4 regions of the Bradyrhizobium sp. F1.13.3 genome follow, and region 2 is predicted to be linked to each of the others. Evidence: predicted binding sites of a transcription regulator. Region 2 holds the regulator's gene; each other region holds the start of a gene.
The links. Region 2 encodes PhoB, which activates phosphate uptake and scavenging genes when phosphate is short. Its sites were predicted from a motif close to TGTCATNNANCTGTCAT; they were not measured.

Region 1 (5,974 bases), on a different contig from region 2:
GCCTGCGCATGGAAAAGGCGGATGCGAATGCGCGCCTGGTGGCGGACTATCTGCGCGATCATCCCAAAGTGGCCAAGGTGCACTATCTGGGTCATCACGAGGCGGCGTCACCGGACGGACGTGTGTTCGCGCGGCAATGCTCGGGGGCGGGATCCACGTTCTCGTTCGACATCGTCGGCGGCAAGGCCGCGGCCATGAAATTCCTCAACGCGCTGCAGATCCTCAAGCTGGCGGTGAGCCTCGGTGGAACGGAGTCGCTTGCGAGCCTGCCGGCCACCATGACCCACTCCGGCGTACCCGCCGACATCCGCCGGAAGATCGGCGTGCTCGATTCAACGATCCGGCTGTCAATCGGCATCGAACACCCGTCGGATTTGATCGCCGACCTCGCGCAGGCGCTGAACGCAGCCGAACCTGAGGTGTGACGCCCGCGCCAGCGCCACGGGGAATCGAAAAGGGCGGCTGTGTAACAGCCGCCCTTTTGTTGGACGGTGCAAAAGGTTACTTCATCACCTGACCGCGGATCTCGCCGCCCGGATTGGCCGCGGTGTGGATGTTGACGTAGAGCTTGCCGCCGAGCAGATCGGCCGCCTGCGCGTCGGTCAGTGTTGCCGAGCCCTCGGCCGGGCTGGTGGCAGCGCCGGGAATCGGGATCGCAACGCCGGCGTTCTTGCCGGGCTCGGCAGGTCCGTGGAAATGCGCGGCGGTGGCGGGGCCGGACAGGCCGGAATAGGTGACCTTCCAGGACAGCTTCTTGCTGGCGGCGTCGTAATCCAGATCAGCTGTTCCGGTGCCGCTGCTGGTCGTTGCGGGGACTTCGGACTTGGCGTCGAGCGTTGCTTTCAGCTTTTCCGCGCTGGCCGAACCGGCAAAAGCAACGGCGCCAAGCACTGACATGGCGATGACGATCTTGTTCATGATTTTTCTCCCTGCTGAACCCGTTTGGGCTGCCAAACTTCCAACAGCCGGCATTTCAGTTTATTCCCGTTTCAGACCGCCTTGGGCTAAATTCTTCGTGGCTGGAGCCGCGAGGACATCGATCATAAGCTTCGCCGCGACGACGAAAGGACCGCATGTTGCGACGAACAATCCCCGTGGCGCTGCTCGCCGCACTCGCCGCAGCCGGCGTCTATTGGTGGCTCAGCGCGCCGGTGGTGGCGGCCGCCGGCACCGCGCCTGCCCGCGTCCCTGACCTTGCCAAGGGCGAGGTGATGTTCAACGCCGGCGGCTGCGCCTCATGCCATGCCGTTCCCGACCAGCCCGATCGTCTCAGGCTCGGCGGCGGCGTTGCGATTAAATCGCCGTTCGGAACGTTCTACGCGCCGAACATCTCCTCCGATCCGACCGACGGCATCGGCAAATGGAGCGAGGCCGAATTCGTCAACGCGGTGATGCACGGGGTCTCGCCGGACGGACGACATTACTTTCCGGCCTTTCCCTACACGTCCTATCAGCACGCCAGGCGCGAGGACGTGCTCGATCTCTTTGCGTACCTGAAAACGCTGCCGGCCGTTGCAGGCAAGGTGCGCGACCACGACGTGCGCTTTCCGTTCAATATCCGGCGCAACGTCGGCATCTGGAAATTCTTATTTCTGGACGGCAAGCCATTCGTCGCCGACAGCGCGAAGTCGCCGCAGTGGAATCGCGGCGCCTATCTCGTCAACAGTTTTGGCCATTGCGCGGAATGCCACAGCCCGCGCAATGCGCTTGGCGGCATCATCGCCGGACAACGCTTCGCCGGTGGCCCCAATCCGGAAGGCGAGGGATGGGTCCCCAACATCACCCAGAAGGGCCTTGGCGAGTGGAGCGCGAAGGATATTGCCTATTTCCTGAAGACCGGCGAATTGCCCGACGGCGACAGCGTCGGCGGCGCGATGACGCGGGTGATCAAGAACACCTCGCAATTGCCGGACGACGATCTCACGGCGATGGCGGACTATCTCAAATCGCTGCCGCCGGTGGACGGTCCGCCGCGCCCCAAGCGCAAGGAGGGCGGCGCCTGATCAGGGCCGCCCTTTCCGGACGGTCAACTCGCGCCAAACGCCTTGAAGGTGATGATGGTGAGGGTGTCCTGGATGCCGGGCAGCACCTGCACCTTCTCGTTGACGAAATGGCCGATATCGGTGTCGTTGTCGACGTAGAACTTCACCAGCAGGTCGTATTGACCGGCCGTGGAATAGATCTCGGAGGCGATCTCGGCTTCGGCAAGCGCATTGGCAACCACATAGGATTGGCCGAGCTTGCATTTGATCTGGACGAAAAAGGGAACCATCGCGGTCACTCCGAAAGCATATCTGCTGGCTAATAGGCCAAACCCGACCGGATTTAGCAAGCGAACTTGCTGGGCTGGCGGAGGCGCGCTAGGACGGGCCATGGCTTCGAAAACGCGGAATATCGCCCCATGACGACGCCCGTCGCGCTGACCATTGCCGGCTCCGATTCGAGCGGCGGCGCCGGCATCCAGGCCGACCTGAAGACCTTCGCCGCGCTCGGCGTTTTTGGTGCTTCCGCCATCACGGCGCTGACGGCGCAGAACACGCGCGGCGTCACCGGCATTCACGCGGTGCCCGCCGAATTCGTCACCGCGCAGATCGACGCGGTGTTTTCCGATCTCGAGGTCGGCGCGGTCAAGATCGGGATGGTGGCGCAAGCCGCCAGCATCGATGCGATCGCGGCCGCGCTGTCGCGCTGGGCGCCCCGGCACATCGTGCTCGATCCCGTGATGGTGGCGACATCGGGCGATCGCCTGCTCGCGTCCGAAGCCGTCGACGCCCTGCGCATCAAACTGATGCCGCTGGCCTCGGTGATCACACCCAATCTGCCCGAGGCCGCGGCTCTGCTCGGCGAACCGGTCGCGGCCAGCGAGGCCGAGATCGAGAGCCAGGGACGTCGGCTGCTGGCGCTCGGCTGCCGGGCGGTCCTGATCAAGGGCGGGCACGGCGAGGGCGCCGAGAGCATCGACTATCTCGTCGATGCCAGCACCACGATCGCGCTCGCCGCGCCGCGCGTTGCCACAAGCAACACTCATGGCACCGGCTGCTCGCTGTCCTCGGCGGTCGCCGCGGGGCTCGCCAAAGGCGAGGATCTCGAGCGCGCCGTGCGCAACGCCAAGACCTGGATCAGCGCGGCGATCGCGGCCGCCGACCGCTTCAGCGTCGGCCACGGCCACGGCCCGGTCCATCATTTCCATAAATTCTACTGACGCCGCTCGCGAGCGCGCCGCGGTTCGGCTTCTTGCGGAGGCTGCCGCGACGGCATGTCGCCTGATTGTCGCATGCGACTGATATTCGCGGGGTGAGCGAGGCGAGCGCGATTCGTATCCGAAGGTGCCTCAGAGGTTCAATTGGTCATCCCCCTGTCACGGGACATTGTTACAGGCTGGCGCATGGGAAGTTACGATGTGAGTGACGAGAGCCCGGAGCGGCGCTTTCGCACGTTGTTCATCTCCGACGTTCATCTCGGAGCCCGCGGTTCTCAAGCCGACCTTCTGCTCGATTTTCTCCGTTTCCATGATGCGGACACGATCTATCTCGTCGGCGACATCGTCGACGGCTGGGCGCTGAAATCGAGCTGGCACTGGCCGCAATCACATAACGACCTCGTCCAGAAGCTTTTGCGCAAGGCGCGCAAGGGCGCCAAGGTCATCTACATCCCCGGCAATCACGACGAGTTCCTGCGCAACTATTACGGCACGCATTTCGGCGGCATCGACGTGGTCGAGAACACCGTTCACACCGGTGCGGACGGCAAGCGCTATCTCGTCATCCACGGCGACATCTTCGACCTCGTGGTGCAGAACGCGCGCTGGCTCGCCCATCTCGGCGACAAAGCCTACGACTTCGCGATCCAGCTCAATCGCTTCGTCAACTTCTTCCGGCGTATGTTCAAGGTGCCCTATTGGTCGCTGTCGCAATGGGCCAAGCAGAAGGTCAAGAACGCGGTCAACTATATCGGCGCGTTCGAGCAGGCGCTCGCCGCCGAAGCGCGGCGCCACGACGCCGACGGCGTGATCTGCGGCCACATCCATTACGCGGTGATCCGCGACGAGGGCGGCATCCGCTACATGAATTGCGGCGACTGGGTCGAGAGCTGCACGGCGCTGGTCGAGCACGATGACGGCCGTTTCGAGATCATCACCTGGGCGGACCAGGCCGAGAAGCCGGCACAGGTCCCGCAGGTTGCAGCCAGAGCTGCATGACAAAGGCCGCCTGATGCGCATCCTGGTCGCGACCGACGCCTGGCACCCGCAAGTCAACGGTGTGGTTCGGACGCTGACCAAGCTTGCCGACGCCGCCAAAAGCCTCGACGTCGAATTCGCGTTCCTGACGCCGCAATCGTTCCGCACCTTTGCGATGCCGAGCTATCGTGACGTGCGGCTGGCCATGCCGCGGCCGGGCAGAATCGCGAAGCTGATCGAAGAGGCGCGCCCGGACAGCATCCACATCGCGACGGAGGGTCCGATCGGCCTGATGGTTCGGCGTTACTGCCGCCAGCGCAAGCTGCCCTTCACGACCAGCTTCCACACCCGATTTCCCGAATATGTCCGCGCCCGCGTGCCGGTGCCGGGCTCGCTGATCTGGCGGGCGCTGCGCCGATTCCACAGCCCCAGCCGCGCCGTGATGGCGGCAACCCCTGCGCTCGCCAGCGAGCTGACCGAGCGCGGCTTCGACAATGTCGTGCTGTGGCCGCGCGGCGTCGACACCCATTTGTTCCATCCCCGCGCGATCGATCTCTGCCTGCCCGCGCCGGTGTTCCTCTCAGTCGGTCGGGTCGCGGTGGAGAAGAATCTCGAGGCGTTTCTCGACCTCGACCTGCCCGGCACCAAGGTGATCGTCGGCGACGGTCCGGAACGTGTCGCGCTGGAGGAGGCCTATCCGGACGCGATCTTCCTTGGCGAAAAGCACGGCGAGGAACTGGCGGACATTTACGCGGCCGCCGACGTCTTCGTGTTTCCGAGCAAGACCGATACGTTCGGCCTGGTTCTGCTCGAAGCGCTGGCGAGCGGCCTGCCGGTCGCGGCGTTTCCAGTGAAGGGCCCCCGCGACGTGATCGGCGATGCGCCGGTCGGCGCACTCGATCACGATCTGCGCAGCGCCTGCTTCGCCGCGCTGGACGTCCCCCGGCAGGACTGTGTCGAATTCGCCGCCAACTACACCTGGGAGGCCTCGGCCCGGGCTTTTGTCGACAGCATTTTGGCGGTCGGTGCGGTGCTGCCGGGCCGGAACGGGGCGGAGCCGGCGCGATTCGTCGCCTGAGAGCCCAAAATCCTCGCGCGGAGATGTCTTGCTCGCGCCTCATCCGCCGCGATAACATCGGGCATGACAGAACAGCTCCTCCCGATCGGCCCTGCCGATATCGATGCCGCAGCGCGCGTGATCGCGCCGTTCGCCGTCCGCACCCCGCTGTTGTCCTTTCCGGTGCTCAACGAGCGTGTCGGCGCAAAGGTCTATCTCAAGCCGGAGATGCTCCAGCGCACCGGTTCGTTCAAGTTCCGCGGTGCTTTCAACAAGGTCGCCTCGATCCCGCAGGACAAGCGCGCCGGCGGCGTGGTCGCGTTCTCCTCCGGCAACCATGCCCAGGGCGTGGCTGCGGCGGCAAAGATCCTGGACATGCAGGCGACTATCGTGATGCCGGCGGATGCGCCGTTGTCGAAGCGCGAGCGTACCAAATCCTACGGTGCCGAGGTCGTGCTGTACGACCGCGACCGCGATGACCGAGAGGCGATCTCGCGCGGCATCGCCGAGAAGCGTGGCGCGACGCTGGTCAGGCCCTATGACGATCCCTTCGTGATCGCCGGCCAAGGCACCGCCGGCCGCGAGATCGCCGAGGATATGGCGGCGCTCGGTCTCGCCCCCGACATCGTGGTGGCCCCGGCCTCCGGCGGCGGCCTGATCGCAGGCGTCGCGACGGCCGTGAAAGCACGCTACCCGCTGGCCCAAATCGTCGTCGCCGAACCGGAGGCGTTCGACGATCA
Region 2 (5,974 bases):
TCGGCGATCGCAGGCTCGCTCGCGCTCGCGGTCATCGTGATCCCGGTGGTGCTGCGCACGACCGAGGACATGCTGCTGCTGGTGCCGAACGCGTTGCGTGAGGCGGCCTCGGCGCTCGGCCTACCGCGTTCGCTGGTGATCAAACGGATCGCTTATCGTGCTGCCCGATCGGGTCTCATCACGGGCGTGCTGCTCGCGACCGCCCGCGTCGCCGGTGAGACCGCGCCGCTGCTGTTCACCGCGCTGTCGAACCAGTTCTTCAGCCTCGGCCTGAACAAGACGATGGCGAACCTGCCGGTCACCATCAACAACTTCGTGCAGAGCCCCTATGTCTACTGGAAGCAGTTGGCCTGGAGCGGGGCGCTGCTCATCACCCTGACCGTTCTTGCCCTTAATATTGGCGCGCGCATCCTTGGCGCCGAGAGGACCGCAAAATGAGTGATCTTTCCGTATCGATGAGCGCGGCCGGTGGGCTGCCCCACGCGCCGGTGCTGCCGGAGGCGCCGCCCAAGGTGACCGTACGCAACCTGAATTTCTATTACGGCGAGCACCACGCGCTGAAGAACATCAACCTGACGCTCGGCGCCAACCGCGTCACGGCGTTCATCGGTCCGTCGGGCTGCGGCAAGTCGACCCTGCTGCGCATCTTCAACCGGATGTACGACCTCTATCCCGGCCAGCGCGCCACCGGTCAGCTCATGCTCGATCAGACCAACATCCTGGACGGCAAGCTGGACCTCAATTTGCTGCGCGCCCGCGTCGGTATGGTGTTCCAGAAGCCGACGCCGTTCCCGATGACGATCTACGAGAACATCGCGTTCGGCATCCGTCTCTATGAGAAGATCTCGAAGTCCGAGATGGACGGCCGCGTCGAAAAGGCGCTGCGCGGCGGCGCGCTGTGGAACGAGGTCAAGGACAAGCTCAACGCCTCCGGCCTGTCGCTCTCCGGCGGCCAGCAGCAGCGCCTCTGCATCGCCCGCACCGTCGCGGTGAGGCCCGAGGTGATCTTGTTCGACGAACCCTGCTCGGCGCTCGACCCGATCTCGACCGCCAAGGTCGAGGAGCTGATCCAGGAGCTATCCGAGGATTACACGATCGCGATCGTCACTCACAACATGCAGCAGGCGGCGCGCGTCTCCGACAAGACCGCCTTCATGTATCTCGGCGAGCTGATCGAGTTCGACGACACCAGCAAGATCTTCACGTCGCCGACCGACCGGCGCACGCAGGATTACATCACCGGCCGGTTCGGCTAGGAGACGCGACATGGGTTCTGAACATACCGCAAAGGCCTTCGATACCGACCTCCAGGAACTCACCCGCCTGGTCGCCGAGATGGGTGGCATCGCCGAGCGCATGATCGTCGAGTCCGTCGACGCGCTGATCCGCCGCGACGTCCCGCTCGGCCAGCGTGTCGTCGCCATCGACACCGAGCTGGACGCGCTGCAGAAGCGCATCGAGGAGCGTGCGGTGCTCACCATCGCCCGCCGTCAGCCGATGGCGGTCGATTTGCGCGAGATCGTCGGCGCCATGCGCGTCGCGACCGATCTCGAGCGCATCGGCGACCTCGCCAAGAACATGGGCAAGCGCGTCGCCGCGCTGGAGACGGACTTCCATCCGCTCAAGCTGTTCCGCGGCCTCGAGCACATGACCGACCTCGTGCAGCAGCAGGTCAAGTCGGTGCTGGACGCCTATGCCGCGCATGATCTCCCGGCGGCGATGGCGGTGTGGAAGGGCGACGAGGAGGTCGACGCCATCTGCACCTCGCTGTTCCGCGAGCTCCTCACCTACATGATGGAGGATCCGCGCAATATCTCGTTCTGTATTCACCTGATGTTCTGCGCCAAGAACATCGAGCGGATCGGCGACCACGCCACCAACATCGCCGAGACCGTGTTCTACATGATCGAGGGCCAGGCGATCACCGACAAGCGGCCGAAGGGCGACATGACGACCTTCGCCAACACGGTACCGAACACCTGAAGACTTAAGGAGCGACGACCCGATGGGCGCACGCATTATGGTGGTTGAGGACGAGGAAGCTCTGACCGAGCTTCTCCGCTACAACCTCGAAGGCGATGGCTATGACGTCGAGACGGTGATGCGCGGCGACGACGCCGACACCCGCCTCAAGGAGCACATCCCCGATCTGATCGTGCTCGACTGGATGCTGCCGGGCCTGTCAGGCATCGAATTGTGCCGGCGGCTTCGCACCCGTCCCGAGACCAAGCAGCTCCCGATCATCATGCTCACCGCGCGCGGCGAGGAGAGCGAGCGGGTGCGGGGTCTTGCGACCGGCGCCGACGATTACATCGTCAAGCCGTTCTCGGTGCCGGAGCTGCTGGCGCGCGTGAAAGGCCTGCTGCGGCGCGCGAGCCCCGAGCGGCTCGCCACCGTACTTGCTTTTGGCGACATTGAGCTCGACCGCGACAAGCGCCGCGTGGCGCGCTCGGGTCGGCCGATCGATCTCGGTCCGACCGAATATCGCCTGCTGGAGTTCTTCCTGGAGCATCCGGGCCGGGTGTTCTCGCGCGAGCAATTGCTCGACAGCGTCTGGGGCCGCGACATCTATATCGACGAGCGGACCGTCGACGTACATATCGGCCGCCTGCGCAAGCTGCTCAACCTCGGCCGCGAGCAGGACCCGATCCGCACCGTCCGCGGCGCCGGCTACGCGCTGGATGATCGGTTTGCCAAGGCGGAGCAGGTGTAGGAGATTTTGCGGTGTGATGTTGGCAGGTGATCTAGCGCTGCCGCCACAATCTCCGATGTCGTCCCGGCGAAGGCCGGGATCCATAACCACAGGGCGCGGTTTGGCGAAGACTCGGAGTTACCCTTTCGCACAACAACTACGTGCTCGGAGTATGGGTCCCGGCCTTCGCCGGGACGACATTCATTATTTTTGAGCCGTCATCGCGTCACGGCTCGATCCTGAAATCGAAACTGACTTACCGCGGACCCGGCTTCACCGGTGCGCGGCGCCGATCGGACGCCGGCTGGTAGGCAACGCGCGAGTGCTGGGCGCAATAGGGCAGGCCGGACAGCGCCCGGCCACCGCAGAAGAAGAAGTCCGGGCTCGAGGGATCGCCGACCGGCCAGTGGCAGGTCGCCTCGTTCAATTCCAGCAGCGACAGCCTCTGGCTCATCGGCACCACGTTGTCGTAGGTGACCGGATCCGGCTCAGCCTCGACCTCGAAGGCCTGCGCCAGCGCGGTGTTGCCGCGCGAGATCGGGCGGCTCACCCGCATCATGTGCTGCGCGGGGCGCGCCTTGCGCGGCCGGGGCGCTGCCGATGACGGGCTCTTGGCGCGGCCCGAAAGGCCGAGCCTGTGCACTTTGCCGATCACGGCATTGCGGGTCACATTGCCGAGCTCCGCCGCGATCTGGCTGGCCGAAAGTCCGGCCTCCCAGAGCTTTTTCAGCTGCTCGACGCGATCATCGGACCAGGTCAAAACCGTCATTGCACCCTTTCCCTCGCTGCGCGCCAGCCATCCTGGGGCCTCGCAGCGAATGCCTAAGCCTTCAAAAACCCGTGCCGCCAGAATCCCTTAAGGCTCGCCGGGCGTGACTAGAACGCCCGAACGTTTACGCCGGTACATAAGGACTTAGAGATCAGAACCACTGCACGAGATGTCGTATCTGACAATCCAAACGCTACAATATGGCGTGACTCCCGCGCAAGAGTCCGCCGACTCGCTTCCACATGTTCCGTGGTGAAATCCCGCAAAATCGGCACCGCAAGACTACGGATCCAGCGTTTCGCGAGGCTTTCCGGGCGGCATTGACACCGGTTTCACCGGGCCTAAGATAGTCGTGCGTGCCGCCCTCAAGAGGCGGCACGTTTCGTTTTCCGGGCCGGTCGATGGTGCGTTGCGCAATGCACGCACACCGTCCGCAACATTCAAGTGATCGTCATGACTAACAGCGTAGCGCCGCATTTGCTCCCCGTTTTCGCCAGGTCCGACCTCGGTTTCGAGCGTGGCGAAGGCTGCTGGCTGATCGCGACCAATGGCGAGCGCTATCTCGATTTCACCTCCGGGGTGGCGGTGAATGCGCTCGGTCATGCCCATCCGGCGCTGGTCGCGGCGTTGCAGGAGCAGGCCGCTAAGCTCTGGCACATGTCGAACCTGTTCCAGAGCCCGGACGGCGAAAAGCTCGCCGCGCGCCTGTGCAATGAAAGTTTCGCGGACTTCGTGTTCTTCTGTAATTCCGGCGCCGAGGCGCTGGAAGGTGTGATCAAGCTGGTCCGCCATCATCACTTCTCCAACGGGCATCCGGAGCGCTATCGCATCATCACGTTCGAAGGCGCCTTCCACGGCCGCACGCTGGCGACGCTGGCTGCGACGGGTTCGGCAAAATATCTCGAAGGTTTCGGCCCTCCGATGGAGGGCTTCGACCAGGTTGCGCATGGCGATATCGAGGCCGTGAAAAAGGCGATCGGTCCGCACACCGCCGGCATCCTGATCGAGCCGATCCAGGGCGAGGGCGGCGTGCGTTCGGCAACGCCCGCCTTCCTCAGGGCGTTGCGCCAGCTCTGCGACGACAAGGGCCTGCTGCTCGCCTTCGACGAGGTGCAGACCGGCATGGGCCGCACCGGCGATCTGTTCGCGCATCGTCGCACCGGCGTCACCCCCGACGTGATGTCGCTGGCTAAGGCGCTCGGCGGCGGCTTCCCGATCGGCGCGGTGCTCGCGACTGCAGACGCGGCTGCCGGCATGGGGCCCGGCTCCCACGGCTCGACCTTCGGCGGCAACCCGCTCGCGATCGCGGCGGCAAACGCCGTGCTCGACGTCATGCTCAAGCCCGGCTTCTTCGACCACGTGCAGAGGATGTCGCTGCTGCTCAAGCAGAAGCTCGCCTCCGTGATCGACCGTCATGGCGATGTCGTCAGCGAAGTGCGCGGCGAGGGCCTCCTGATCGGCATCAAGGCCGTGGTGCCTTCAGGCGATCTCGTTGCCGCCTTGCGCGCTGAAAAGCTGCTCACCGTCGGCGCCGGCGACAATGTCGTGCGTTTCCTGCCTCCTTTGATCGTCACCGAAGCCGAGATCGAGGACAGCGTCGGGCGGCTCGAGCGCGCCTGCACGGCGTTGTCCGGCAACAAGCGGGCGGCAAGCTGATGAACAAGTCGCCCGACAAAACACCCAAGAAAACACCGAAGCACTTCCTCGATATCAACGAGCTGCCGCTGTCGGAGCTCAAGCGCATGCTGGCCGCGTCCACCGCGATGAAGGCGAAGCAGAAGGCGCATCAGCCGGTCAGGCCGCTCGAAGGCAAGACGCTGGCGATGATCTTCGAGCGCCCCTCGACACGGACGCGGGTGTCTTTCGACGTCGCCATGCGCCAGCTCGGCGGCGAGCCCATCATGCTCACCGGCGCCGAGATGCAGCTCGGCCGCGGCGAGACCATCGCCGACACCGCGCGCGTGCTGTCGCGCTATGTCGATGCCATCATGATCCGCATCCTTAATCACGATGCCCTGCTGGAGCTTGCGGCGAACGCCACCGTACCCGTCATCAACGGCCTGACGCGGCGCTCGCATCCCTGCCAGGTGATGGCCGACCTCATGACGTATGAGGAACATCGCGGCCCGATCGAGGGCAGGACCGTGGCCTGGACCGGCGACGACAACAACGTGCTGGCGTCCTGGGCGCACGCCGCCGAGCGCTTCAAGTTCCAGCTCAATGTCGCGACGCCGCCGGAGCTCGCGCCGAAAAAGGCGATGCGCGACTTCATCAAGGCGACCGGCGCGCCGATCATGCTCGGTACGGATGCCGAAGCGGCCGTGCGCGGCGCCGATTGTGTCGTAACCGACACCTGGGTGTCGATGGGCGACAAGGAAGGCGAGCACCGCCATAACGTGCTCAAGCCATATCAGGTCAATGCCCAGCTGATGTCGCTGGCCAAGCCCGATGCGCTGTTCATGCACTGCCTGCCCGCCCATCGCGGCGAGGAAGTCACCGACGAGGTGATCGAC
Region 3 (5,974 bases), on a different contig from region 2:
ACTTCTCGTACTGCTGCCATTCGCGCTCCTGCTCGTGCTGGCCGAGTGGCAGCGCTCGATCCAGCTCGGCGCGAGCCTTCTCCTCATCGGCTTCGGCGTCTATCGGCTGGTCGAGCGGCGCCATCCGCGCGCGCTGGCACGAATTCCGCCGACGCAATTGGCGCTCTGGTCATTTGCCGTTGCCATTGCTCATGGCGCCGCCTTGATGCTCGTGCCGATCTATCTCGGGCTCTGCCAGGCCTTCGAACTCGATGCCGGCCATGAGGCCGCTGGCGCGTTGATGAAGGCGAGTCTCGGGATGGCGGTGCTGGTGTCTTTGGTGCACGTTGCCGCCATGGTCAGCGCCGGCGGATGCCTGGCATGGCTGGTCTACCGCCATCTGGGATTGAGGTTCGTCTCGCGAAGCTGGTTCAATCTGGATGTAATCTGGGCGACCAGCCTCATTCTGGTTGGCGTTGTGGCGCTCGGTTTCAATCTCGCGAGCTGGCACTGACGCTTACTGCGTCAAGGCCCACTCGCCGATGATGCGGAAGCGAGCTTTGGCGTCATCCTGCTTGAACAGCGCGACGCGATCGATCGCAAGCGTCTTGAGACCGAGAGCAGCAAACCTTCCCCGCAGCATGTCCAGAATCGGGCCGCGGCGCTCCGCCTCGAGCCGCCCCGTCAGTGTCATGTGGAAACGGAATTCCTCCATCACGTAAGGGTAGCCCCAGCGATCGAGATAGTCGCGCTGCCGCTCGCTGAGCTTCTCGGGCTTGCGACGCGCGCGATCCTCCGCCGTCAGGGCGGTGCGAAAGCCGTCGAACGCGCGGACGCAATCGGCGGCGAGCTCTTGGAGCGCACCGACCGGATCAGCCGGAATGACCGCAATAAAACCACTGATGGAATCGACGATAGGGCGAATCACCGGGATCGTCCGCGCCTCGCCGGCGAAGGCCGCGCAGGCCGCCAAGAGCTCCGCCTCTGTCCTGTCCGGCGCGAGCGCCATCGGCGCCTTCAGCGTGCCGTGAAAACCGTACTTGCGGGGATCGGCGGTGATGTCGCGCCAGTCCGGCGCGGGACGCGATGCGTCAGCGGGAAAGGGCAGCTCGTTGCCGGTATAGGCATCGTAGCCGAGCAACTCCGCGCCGAAGCGGGTGAGGGCGCTGTCGACGCCTGCGGCAAAATAGATCGCGTAGCGGGGGAAACTTGTCATCGTCCGAGCATAGCGGGTTTATGCCGCGACGACAGCTTCGCGCGGGGTAGCTGCCATGCCGAGCAACCGCGTCGCGTCGGTGAGATGCACGAGCTTGCCGCCTGATATCACGGCGATCAGCCGCGGCCGCAGCGGCACGCTGTCGTCGACCAGCAGGATGTCCGCGCGTCGGCCTTCCGCGAGCACGCCGCGATCGGCAAGGCCGGCCGCGCGCGCGGGCGCGGCGGAGACCAGGTTCCAGGCCTTGGTCAGCGGCAGCACGCCATCGGCGGCGAGGCGGAACGCAGCGAGCAGCTGCGCGGGATAGTAATAGTCCGAGGCCAGCACTGAGCAGAGCCCTTTGGCAATCATGTCGGATGCCTTGGTCCAGCCGGTGTGGCTGCCGCCGCGCACGACGTTCGGCGCGCCGTAGACGATGGCGTCGCCGTGGCTTGCCGCCTCCCGCGCCGTCTCCTCGTTGATCGGAAACTCTGCGATCGCCACGCCCATGGCGCGAAAGCCCTGGCGCATCACCGGCGTCGCATCGTCATGCGAGAGCATCCGCACGTCGGCGGCGCGTGCCGCCGCGGCCAACCGTGACACGGAAGCCGGCACTTCACTGGCGCGGGAGAGCACACGCCCGACGAGGCGGTCGAACTCCTCGCTCGACAGTCCGGTGCGCTCCACCATGCGATTGCGCTTGCGGGGCTTGGCCATGTCCCCGACCGTGCCGTCCATGTGGTCGTTGAAGGCGAACAGGTCGACGCGGCCCTCGCTGAGCCACTGGCTGATCTCGGTTTCGGCGTCGAGATTGTAGGTCTCGTGGCGCAGATGAAAGCGGGTGTCGGCGGCGAATTGCGGGCGCTGCCGTTCGATCGCCTCCATCAGGCCGCGCGCATTGTCGGCGCTGCGCAGGCCCGGCTCCCACGAACAGGTCGTGGCGTGAAACACCGTGGTGATGCCGTTGCTGATCGCCTGGCGGTCGCTGTCGGCGAGCGCCACGTCGATCGGAAAGTCGACCCCGGCGCGCGGCATCATCTGCCGCTCGAAGGCATCGCCATGCAGATCGACGATGCCCGGCAGGACCAGCAGATCGCGCGCGTCGATCGCAAGCCGGGCCCGGCCGCGCGAGGCATCGATCTCTGCAATGTCCGTTCCGGACACGAGAAGCGACGTTTCGGCGAACTCGGAGCCGATCAGGGCCCGCCCGCCCTCTAGGAATATGTCTGTCACGCGACCGCGCTTCGTTTGCTGGCAGAAGAGGGTGCCCCTGCTTCGTATGCCGTGAGGAAATCCTCAATCCCGAGCTTGCGGAAATTGGGCAGGGCTTCACGCAACTTGTCGTGATCCCAATCCCACCAGGCGAGCCTCGCAAGCCGCCCCGCAACCTCTTCCGAGAACCGCCGCCGAACGATGCGCGCCGGATTGCCGGCAACGATGGTGTAGGCCGGAACGTCCCTGGTGACGATGGCGCCGGCCGCGATCACCGCGCCGGTGCCGATGTTGCGGCCCGGCAGCACGATCGCGCCATGGCCGATCCAGACGTCGTGGCCGATATGGACGTGGTGCTGGCGCCGCCAGTCGAAGAATTCCGTGTCGTCGCTCTCGCCTTCGAAGTAGGCGCTCGAACGATAGGTGAAGTGCGCCTGCGTGGCGCGGTGCATCGGGTGATCGCCCGGATTGATTCGCGTCATCGCCGCGATCGAGCAGAATTTTCCGATGGTCGTGTAGGTGATCTGGGCGTCGTTCACGACATAGGAGTAATCGCCCATCGTCACCTCGTGCAGCATCGTGCGCGCGCCGACCTCGGTGTAGGCCCCAAGCCTGGTGTCGTGCAGCGTCGCCGAGGGATCGATGGTCGGCTGGACCGAAAGAGCTTTGGCGGCCATGTTGCTATCCGAACGAGAGGGCGGGCGTTTCTCTTCGAGTGGCTTGATGACAATGTCATGACGACACGATGACAGCGGATGAGGTGTGGATGAGGTGTGTAGGATCGCCGCACCGCAATGTCCGTGTCACACAAGTGTCAAGCGCCGGCGTTAGCGGTGGGTCCCAGCTACTCTGGAGCCCTGCATGCTGGTGGTTGAAGGTCTGACGTGTCGCTTCGGCATGAAAGCCGCGGTGGACGATGCCTCGTTTCAAGTTTCTCCCGGCGGTTTCGTCGGCGTGATCGGACGGTCCGGCGCCGGCAAGTCGACCCTGCTGCGGACCATCAACCGTCTCGCGACCCCTTCGCAGGGCCGCATCCTGTTCGACGGCCTCGACGTCACGGCGCTGCGCGGCAAGGAGCTGCGGCAGTGGCGGGCGCGCTCGGCGATGATCTTTCAGCAGTTCAATCTGGTCGGCCGGCTCGATGTCCTCACCAACGTCCTGATGGGACGGCTTGCGACGATGCCGGCCTGGCGCTCGCTGTCGCAGACCTGGCCCGAGCAGGATAAGGCGCTGGCGATGTCCGCGCTCGAACAGTTCGACATCGCCCCGCTCGCGGCCCAGCGCGCCGATCAGCTCTCCGGCGGCCAGCAGCAGCGCGTCGCGATCGCCCGGGCGCTGGTGCAGCAGCCCGACATCATCCTCGCCGACGAGCCGATTGCCTCGCTCGATCCGCGCAACACCAAGATCGTGATGGATGCGCTACTGCGCATCAACAAGCACTTCGGCATCACCGTGCTCTGCAATCTGCATTCGCTCGACCTGGCGCGCAGCTATTGCGACCGCCTGATCGGCATGGCGCAGGGGCGCGTGGTGTTCGACGGCGCGCCGGCGGAGTTGACCGAGCACGTTGCGCGCGAGCTCTACGATCTCGAAGCCGCCGATGTCATGGGCAGCACGCCTGCGCCGGTGCGAGAGGGCATTCCAGCGCTTGGAACGGCGGCCGCCGCCTGAGCCGCGCCGCATCAACAGTCACCAGTTTTGCGTCAACCGACCCCAACCGATGAAGAGGGTATCATGATCACTCGCAGATTGATTCTTGCCGGCGCCGCCGCGCTCGCGTTCACGACTTCAGCCTCCGCCGAGGACTGGAAGGCCAAATATCCCGAACTGACCTTCGCGGTCATTCCGGCGGAAAACGCCTCGGGCGTGACCGAGCGCTGGGCGCCGTTCATGAACTATCTCTCCAAGGAACTGGGCGTGAAGGTCACGCTGCGCATCGCCAACGACTACGCGGCCGTGATCGAAGGCCAGCGCGCCGGCAACATCCACATCGCGAGCTACGGCTCGGCGTCGTTCGCCCGAGCCCGCCTCACCGGCGTCAAAACCGACGCCTTCGCCAACGACATCAACGCCGACGGCTCCACTGGTTATTACTCGGCGTTCTTCGTCAAGGCGAGCAGCCCCTACAAGAGCATCGACCAGCTCAAGGGCAAGAACCTCGGCCTCGTCGACCCGAACTCGACCTCCGGCAACAACGTGCCGCGCTTCGAGCTCGACAAGTTGGGCATCGCGGACGCCGACACCTATTTCAGCAAGGTCGTCTTCACCGGCAGCCATGAGAACGCGATCCTGGCGCTGGCGCAGGGCACGGTCGACGTTGCCGCCAACCAGTGGACCAGCGACGACGATTCGACGCTGGCGCAGATGCTGACCAAGGGCATGCTGAAGAATGCCGACGGCTCGGCGATGAAGAAGGACGATTTCCGCATCATCCACAAGTCGGCGCCGATCATCAACGGTCCCTATGCCTACAATTCCGATCTGCCGGAAGAGGCCAAGGCCGCGATCGCGAAGGCGTTCTTCGACGCGCCGGCCAAGGACAAGGCTGCGTTCGATCGCCTCCAGGACGGCCAGAAGAAGGGTTTTCATCCCGCGACCACCAAGGATTGGGATGGCACGATCGAGCTGATCAAGTTCGTCGATGCGCTGCGTAAGAAGAAGGCGTCCTGAGTTTCGGGACGACGCACTGGAGCCGGGTCGATGGACCCGGCTCTTTCTCTTTGATTGACCATTTTTCCTGGCCAAGATGACCGTCGCGGTTTCGATCCTTCCCGAGCAGCAGCTCGCCGTGCTCAACGCCGCCTATCGCCAGGCGGTCGCGCGCAAGCGGCTCCGACTCCTCTTTGGAGCCGTGATCTTCGCCGCAGCACTGCTTCTCGCGGCGATCGGCGCGGAAGTGAATCTGCGCACGCTGTTCGCCCATTACGGCAATTTCATCAGCTATTTCGACCGCATCCTCACACTCGACACCGGCCAGCGGGTCTGGACCGATGTCGGCGAATGGCTCTGGGGCTGGCGCAAATGGTTGAAGATGCTGGGCGAGACCCTGCTGATCTCCTATGTCGGCACACTGATCGGCGCGACTTTTGCTTTTTGCCTGAACTTCTTCGCGGCTGAAAACACCTCGCCCGCGCCCTGGGTGCGTTTCGTGGTGCGGCGTCTGCTCGAATTCGCGCGCACGGTGCCCGGCATCGTGTTTGCGCTGATCTTCGTGATCGCGTTCGGCCTCGGACCGATGGCGGGCGTGCTGGCAATCGCGATTCACTCCACCGGCGCGCTCGGAAAGCTGTTCTCGGAGATCGTCGAGAACGCCGACATGAAACCGGTCGAAGGCGTCCGCTCGACCGGCGCGAGCTGGCTCTCCTGCATGCGCTTCGCCATCCTGCCGCAGGTCACGGCAGGCTATGCCAGCTACGCGCTGCTGCGTTTCGAGATCAATGTCCGCGAGGCCTCCGTGATGGGCTTCGTCGGTGCCGGTGGCATCGGCCAGGAGCTCGTCGTCGCCATCCGCAAGTTCTATTACTCGGACGTCAGCGCGATCCTGCTCACCATCATCGTCACGGTCTTCATCATCGACATCAGCACCGG
Region 4 (5,974 bases), 380 kb from region 2:
TCGCAAGGCGGACCGAAGGTTCCGGCCGACGCCTCCGTGACCTCCACCGTCGGTATCGGCCCGCGCGCGGCCGGCGGATTCGGTCTCGATATCGACCTTGCCGTCTCGCTGCCGGGCCTCGCCCGCGCGGAAGCCGAGGCGCTGGTCGAGAAGGCGCACCAGGTGTGCCCGTATTCCAACGCGACGCGCGGCAATGTCGACGTTCGCCTGACGGTCGTCTGATCGGTTAGCTGAAGCGGCTGACCCCGGATCCCCTCGGGCCGGCCGCTTCCCTTGATTATTTGCCATGCCGCGGGATGCGGCGACCGACCTGCATGACGCCCTACGCGGGAAGCCATTGCCGGCTCGGACGAACCTCGTTAGGCCTGTGATCACATCGACACAGGGGACGCGAAGGCATGACTGAAGCCGTCAGTTCTGGAGCTGCCACGGGCGCAATGAGCGGCCTGCGCGTCATCGATCTCACGCGCGTGCTCGGCGGTCCCTATTGCACCCAGATCCTCGCCGACCACGGCGCCGACGTGATCAAGGTCGAGCCGCCCGCAGGCGACGAGGTGCGCGACTGGGGCCCTCCCTTCCACGAGGAAGACGCGGCCTATTTCATCGGCATCAACCGCAACAAGCGCTCGATCGGCCTTGACCTCGCCTCCGAGGGCGGCCGGACCGTGCTGCTCAAGATGCTGGAGAGCGCCGACGTCCTGATCGAGAACTTCAAGCCGGGCACGCTGGAGAAATGGGGCATCGGCAACGAGATGTTGCGCGAAAAATTCCCGCGCCTCGTGCATTGCCGGATCTGCGGCTTCGGCGCCGACGGCCCGCGCGGCGGCAATCCCGGCTATGACGCCATCATCCAGGCCATGACCGGCATGATCGCGGCGACCGGCTCGCCCGAGAGCGGACCGATGCGGATCGGCGTGCCGCTGGTCGATATCGGCACCGGCCTCTATGCGGCGATCGGCATCCTGATGGCGCTGGCGGAACGGCAGCGCTCGGGCCAGGGCCAGTTCCTGGAGACCACGCTGTACGAGACCGGTCTCGCCATCATGCATCCGCACACCGCGAATTATTTCATGCATGGCAAGCCGCCCTCGCTCACCGGCAACGAGCATCCCAACCTCGTGCCCTATGCGATTTTCCCGACCAAGACCGACAATATCTTCATCGGCGTCGGCAATGACGGCACCTTCCGCAAGCTCGCCAAGGAGATCGGCAAGCCCGAGCTAGGCACCGATCCGCGCTTTGCGCGCAACAAGGACCGCATCGCCAATCGCGAAGCGCTGCGGGCCGAGCTCGCCGCCGTGTTCAGTCAGCACGAGGCCGAGTCGCTGTGCAATCGCCTGCTCGCCGCGGGCCTGCCCGCAGGCCCCGTGCAGAAGATCGACCAGGCGTTGACCAACCCGCACACAATCGCGCGCGGCGATATTATCGAGAAGGACTGGTACAAGGGCGTGGCGTCCCCGATCCGGCTCGATCGCAGCAAGCCAAGCCTGCGTCGCCTGCCGCCGAAATTCAGCCAGCACGCAGCCGAGGTGCTGGGCGAGTTCGGCTATTCGACGTCCGAGATCGACGCGATGGTCGAGCAGGGCACGGTCTGCGGACCCGAGCGCAAGCGCTAGGGCCCTCGCCTTCCACATCCCACGGCAATGCCGCACTGCGGCGCGGGCGCTCTGTGCACCGCGAACGGAGGACGATGCGCGCGCGGCATTCGCCTATTTGACGGCTTCCCTTTTCCAGCGCTTGCCGCTTTCGTTTCGGCCGCTTACACAGTCATGTGAACGTCATATGGCGCTGCTAGCGCAAGCGATCATTTTTGACGGCCTAAGAGAACGGCCAAGGGAGGTTTACTTGATGGCTCTTCGACACTTTGGAGCGGCTGCCGCTATTACACTCACGGTTGGACTCTCGGCCCCGCCGGCCTTGGCCGCGACCGAAATCCAGTGGTGGCACGCGATGACCGGCGCCAACAACGACGTCATCGTCAAGCTCGCCACCGACTTCAACGCGTCGCAGAGCGACTACAAGGTGATCCCGACCTACAAGGGCAACTATCCCGATACGATGAACGCCGGCATCGCGGCGTTCCGCGCCGGTAATGCCCCGCACATCATGCAGGTGTTCGAGGTCGGCACCGCGACCATGATGGCCGCGACCGGCGCCGTGAAGCCCGTCTACAAGCTGATGGCCGACGCCGGCGAGAAGTTCGATCCCAAGATCTACCTGCCCGCCATCACCGGCTATTATTCGACGTCGAAGGGCGAGATGCTCTCATTCCCCTTCAACTCGTCCTCGACCGTGATGTGGGTGAACCTCGACGAGCTGAAGAAGGCGAACGTCGAGATCCCGAAGACCTGGCCCGAAACGTTCGAGGCCGCCAAGAAGCTGAAGGCTGCCGGTCATGACACCTGCGGCTTCTCGGGCTCCTGGATCACCTGGGTCAATCTCGAGCAGCTCTCCGCCTGGCACAACGTGCCGCTCGCCAGCAAGGCCAACGGCCTCGACGGCTTCGACACCGTGCTCGAGTTCAACGGTCCGCTTCAGGTCAAGCATCTCGAAACCCTGGTCGAGCTGCAGAAGACCAAGACCTATGACTACGCCGGCCGCACCAACACCGGCGAGGGCCGCTTCACCTCCGGCGAATGCCCGATCTATCTGACCTCGTCGGCGTTCTTCGGCAACGTCAAGGCGCAGGCCAAGTTCGCCTTCACCGCCGTGCCGATGCCGTATTATCCGGACGTCAAGGGCGCGCCGCAGAACTCGATCATCGGCGGCGCTTCGCTGTGGGTGATGGGCGGCAAGTCGGCCGACGAATACAAGGGCGTCGCGAAGTTCCTGACCTTCCTCTCGGACACCGATCGCCAGGTCTATATCCACAAGGCCTCAGGCTACCTGCCGATCACCAAGGCTGCTTATGAGAAGGCCAAGGCCGAGGGCTTCTACAAGGATCAGCCCTACCTCGAGACCCCGCTGCTGGAGCTGACCAACAAGGAGCCGACCGAGAATTCGCGCGGTCTGCGCCTCGGCAACATGGTTCAGCTGCGTGACGTCTGGTCGGAAGAGATCGAGCAGGCGCTGGCCGGCAAGAAGACCGCCAAGCAGGCGCTGGATGCCGCCGTCGAGCGCGGCAACACGATGCTGCGGCAGTTCGAAAAGACCGCCGTCAAGTGAGGCAATGAGCGGCAGGCCGCGACCCGGCCTGCCGCTCTGCTGGCATCATGCAAAAGCAAGCCATTTTCCAGTCAAGGCTGTTGCCGTACGCGCTGGTTGCGCCGCAGCTCGCGATCGTCCTGATTTTCTTCTATTGGCCGGCCCTGCAAGCGGTGATCCAGTCCTTCCTGCTCCAGGATGCGTTTGGGCTGTCGACCACCTTTGTCTGGTTCGAAAATTACATCGAGCTGTTCAAGGACGCGGCTTATTTCGAGGCGATCGTCCGAACGTTCTTCTTCTCGTTCGCGATCGCCGTCTCGTCGCTGTCCTTCGCGCTGCTGCTCGCCGTGATGGCGGACAAGCCGCTGCGTGGCTCGATGCTCTACCGCACGCTGCTAATCTGGCCCTATGCGGTGGCGCCGCCGGTCGTCGGCGTGCTCTGGATCTTCATGCTGCATCCCTCGCTCGGCGTGCTCTCGCGCTATCTACGCAATATGGGCATCGACTGGAATCCGCTGCTCGATGGCGACCAGGCCGCGGCGTTGATCATCCTCGCCGCCGCCTGGAAACAGATCTCCTATAATTTCCTGTTCTTCCTCGCCGGCCTGCAGGCGATCCCGAAGAGCGTGTTCGAGGCCGCCGCGATCGACGGCGCCCGTCCGATGCGGCGGTTCTGGACCGTGACCTTCCCGCTGCTGTCGCCGACCATCTTCTTCCTGCTGGTGGTCAACATCGTCTACGCCTTCTTCGACACGTTCGGCATCATCGACACCATGACCCGCGGCGGTCCGGGAACGTCGACGGTCACGCTGGTCTACAAGGTCTATTCCGACGGACTGCTCGGCGGCAATCTCGGCAGCTCGGCGGCGCAGTCGGTGATCCTGATGGTCATGGTCATCGTGCTCACCGGAATCCAGTTCCGCTTCGTCGAACGCAAGGTGACCTACTGATGGTCGAGGAAGAGGGCTTCCGGCGCTACATCGCCCATATCATCCTCTGGATCGGGATCGCGATCGTCGCCTTCCCGGTCTACATCGCGTTCGTCGCCTCGACGCAGGACAACGCGCTGATCGCCAACGGGCAGATGTCGCTGCTGCCGGGCGGTCATTTCTTCGAGGTCTACTACCAGACCATTTTCGTCGGCACGAGCGGCTCGACCCGCGAGCCCGTCGGCAACATGATGCTGAACTCCCTGGTGATGGCGCTGCTGATCGCAGTCGGCAAGATCTCGATCTCTATCATCTCGGCTTATGCGATCGTCTATTTCCGCTTTCCGTTCCGGATGCCGATCTTCTGGATCATCTTCATCACGCTGATGCTGCCGGTCGAGGTGCGCATCTATCCGACCTACAAGATCGTCGCTGATCTCCACATGCTCGACAGCTACGCCGGCCTGTCGCTGCCGCTGATCGCCTCGGCCACCGCGACGCTGCTGTTCCGCCAGTTCTTCATGACCGTGCCGGACGAGCTGCTGGAGGCCTCCCGCATCGACGGCGCCGGTCCCCTGCGCTTCTTTTGGGATACGCTGCTGCCGCTGTCGCGCACCAACATGGCGGCGCTGTTCGTGATCCTCTTCATCCTCGGCTGGAATCAATATCTCTGGCCGCTGCTGATCACCACCCGCGACGACATGCAGACCATCCAGGTCGGCATCCGCAAGATGATCACCACCACCGACGCGCTGACCGAATGGCCGATCGTGATGGCGACCGCCGTGCTGGCGATGCTGCCGCCGGTGTTCGTCGTCGTAGCGATGCAGAAATTATTCGTGCGCGGACTCGTGGAGACGGAAAAGTAAATCTCATGGCTAACGTCACCCTGCGCAACGTCCGCAAGACCTATCCCGGCGGCTTCGAGGCCATCAAGGGCGTCAACGTCGATGTCGGCGACGGACAATTCTGCGTGCTGGTCGGCCCATCCGGCTGCGGCAAGTCGACATTGCTGCGCATGGTCGCAGGCCTCGAAACCGTCACCGGCGGCGAGATCGACATCGGCGGCCGCATCGTCAACCAGATCGAGCCCGCCGACCGCGACATCGCCATGGTGTTCCAGAACTACGCGCTCTATCCGCATATGAGCGTCTTCAACAACATGGCCTACGGCCTGCGCAACCGCGGCATGAAGGAGGCCGAGGTCAAGAGCCGCGTCGACGAAGCCGCGCGCGTGCTCGAGCTCACGTCGATGCTGGAGCGCAAGCCGCGCCAGCTCTCCGGCGGCCAGCGCCAGCGCGTCGCCATGGGCCGCGCCATCGTGCGCCAGCCGAAAGTATTTCTGTTCGACGAGCCGCTGTCCAATCTCGACGCCAAACTCCGCATCGCGATGCGGGTCGAGATCCGCAAATTGCAGCGCCGGCTCAACACCACGTCGATCTACGTCACCCACGACCAGCTCGAGGCGATGACGCTTGCCGACATTCTCGTCGTGATGAATGGCGGCCAGGTCGAGCAGGTCGGCAATCCCCTGGCGATCTACGAAAAGCCGGCGACGACCTTCGTCGCCTCCTTCATCGGCGCGCCGCCGATGAATCTGATGTCGACGCGGCCCGAGGAGATCCGGTCGCAGCTCGCCGGCAGCGGCGCGGCTGACGCCGGAATCCTCGGCATCCGCCCGGAGGATTTCGTCATCACCGACCAGACGCCCGCCGACGGCGTCGTGTTGCCGCTCACCGTGGAAGCGATCGAGCGCGTCGGCGCCGAAACCTTCGTCTACGGCACGCGGGCTCAGGACGAGCAGCGCATCGCCGCCAACCCCGGCGAGCTGCCGCCCGGCGAGGTCATCGTGCGCATTCCCGGCTCAGAGGCGCCGCCGATCGGCGAGAAGATCCGCGTCG

Region 1: ABIB66_RS10870 (UDP-2,3-diacylglucosamine diphosphatase) is a predicted target of PhoB. The motif match lies at 3,346-3,362, and genes of this name have one in related genera.
Region 3: phnC (phosphonate ABC transporter ATP-binding protein) is a predicted target of PhoB. The motif match lies at 3,110-3,126, and genes of this name have one in related genera.
Region 4: ugpB (sn-glycerol-3-phosphate ABC transporter substrate-binding protein UgpB) is a predicted target of PhoB. The motif match lies at 1,766-1,782, and genes of this name have one in related genera.

The regions. Positions count from the first base shown of each region.
Region 1 is NZ_JBEPRI010000003.1:254,750-260,723, forward strand. Features, by position in the region: gene ABIB66_RS10845 (cystathionine gamma-synthase family protein) at 1-425, shown strand, start outside; gene ABIB66_RS10850 (CHRD domain-containing protein) at 502-918, opposite strand; gene ABIB66_RS10855 (c-type cytochrome) at 1,074-2,003, shown strand; gene ABIB66_RS10860 (Lrp/AsnC ligand binding domain-containing protein) at 2,027-2,272, opposite strand; gene thiD (bifunctional hydroxymethylpyrimidine kinase/phosphomethylpyrimidine kinase) at 2,402-3,202, shown strand; gene ABIB66_RS10870 (UDP-2,3-diacylglucosamine diphosphatase) at 3,386-4,198, shown strand; gene ABIB66_RS10875 (glycosyltransferase family 4 protein) at 4,212-5,255, shown strand; gene ABIB66_RS10880 (threonine/serine dehydratase family protein) at 5,319-5,974, shown strand, end outside.
Region 2 is NZ_JBEPRI010000002.1:312,745-318,718, reverse strand. Features, by position in the region: gene pstA (phosphate ABC transporter permease PstA) at 1-438, shown strand, start outside; gene pstB (phosphate ABC transporter ATP-binding protein PstB) at 435-1,256, shown strand; gene phoU (phosphate signaling complex protein PhoU) at 1,267-1,983, shown strand; gene phoB (phosphate regulon transcriptional regulator PhoB) at 2,006-2,713, shown strand; gene ABIB66_RS06370 (GcrA family cell cycle regulator) at 2,949-3,461, opposite strand; gene ABIB66_RS06365 (aspartate aminotransferase family protein) at 3,915-5,117, shown strand; gene argF (ornithine carbamoyltransferase) at 5,117-5,974, shown strand, end outside.
Region 3 is NZ_JBEPRI010000011.1:283,322-289,295, reverse strand. Features, by position in the region: gene ABIB66_RS28040 (hypothetical protein) at 1-493, shown strand, start outside; gene ABIB66_RS28035 (DUF1045 domain-containing protein) at 497-1,195, opposite strand; gene ABIB66_RS28030 (alpha-D-ribose 1-methylphosphonate 5-triphosphate diphosphatase) at 1,214-2,407, opposite strand; gene ABIB66_RS28025 (LbetaH domain-containing protein) at 2,404-3,063, opposite strand; gene phnC (phosphonate ABC transporter ATP-binding protein) at 3,248-4,057, shown strand; gene phnD (phosphonate ABC transporter substrate-binding protein) at 4,121-5,056, shown strand; gene phnE (phosphonate ABC transporter, permease protein PhnE) at 5,133-5,974, shown strand, end outside.
Region 4 is NZ_JBEPRI010000002.1:695,725-701,698, forward strand. Features, by position in the region: gene ABIB66_RS08025 (organic hydroperoxide resistance protein) at 1-222, shown strand, start outside; gene ABIB66_RS08030 (CaiB/BaiF CoA transferase family protein) at 399-1,616, shown strand; gene ugpB (sn-glycerol-3-phosphate ABC transporter substrate-binding protein UgpB) at 1,849-3,165, shown strand; gene ugpA (sn-glycerol-3-phosphate ABC transporter permease UgpA) at 3,213-4,094, shown strand; gene ugpE (sn-glycerol-3-phosphate ABC transporter permease UgpE) at 4,094-4,942, shown strand; gene ABIB66_RS08050 (sn-glycerol-3-phosphate import ATP-binding protein UgpC) at 4,948-5,974, shown strand, end outside.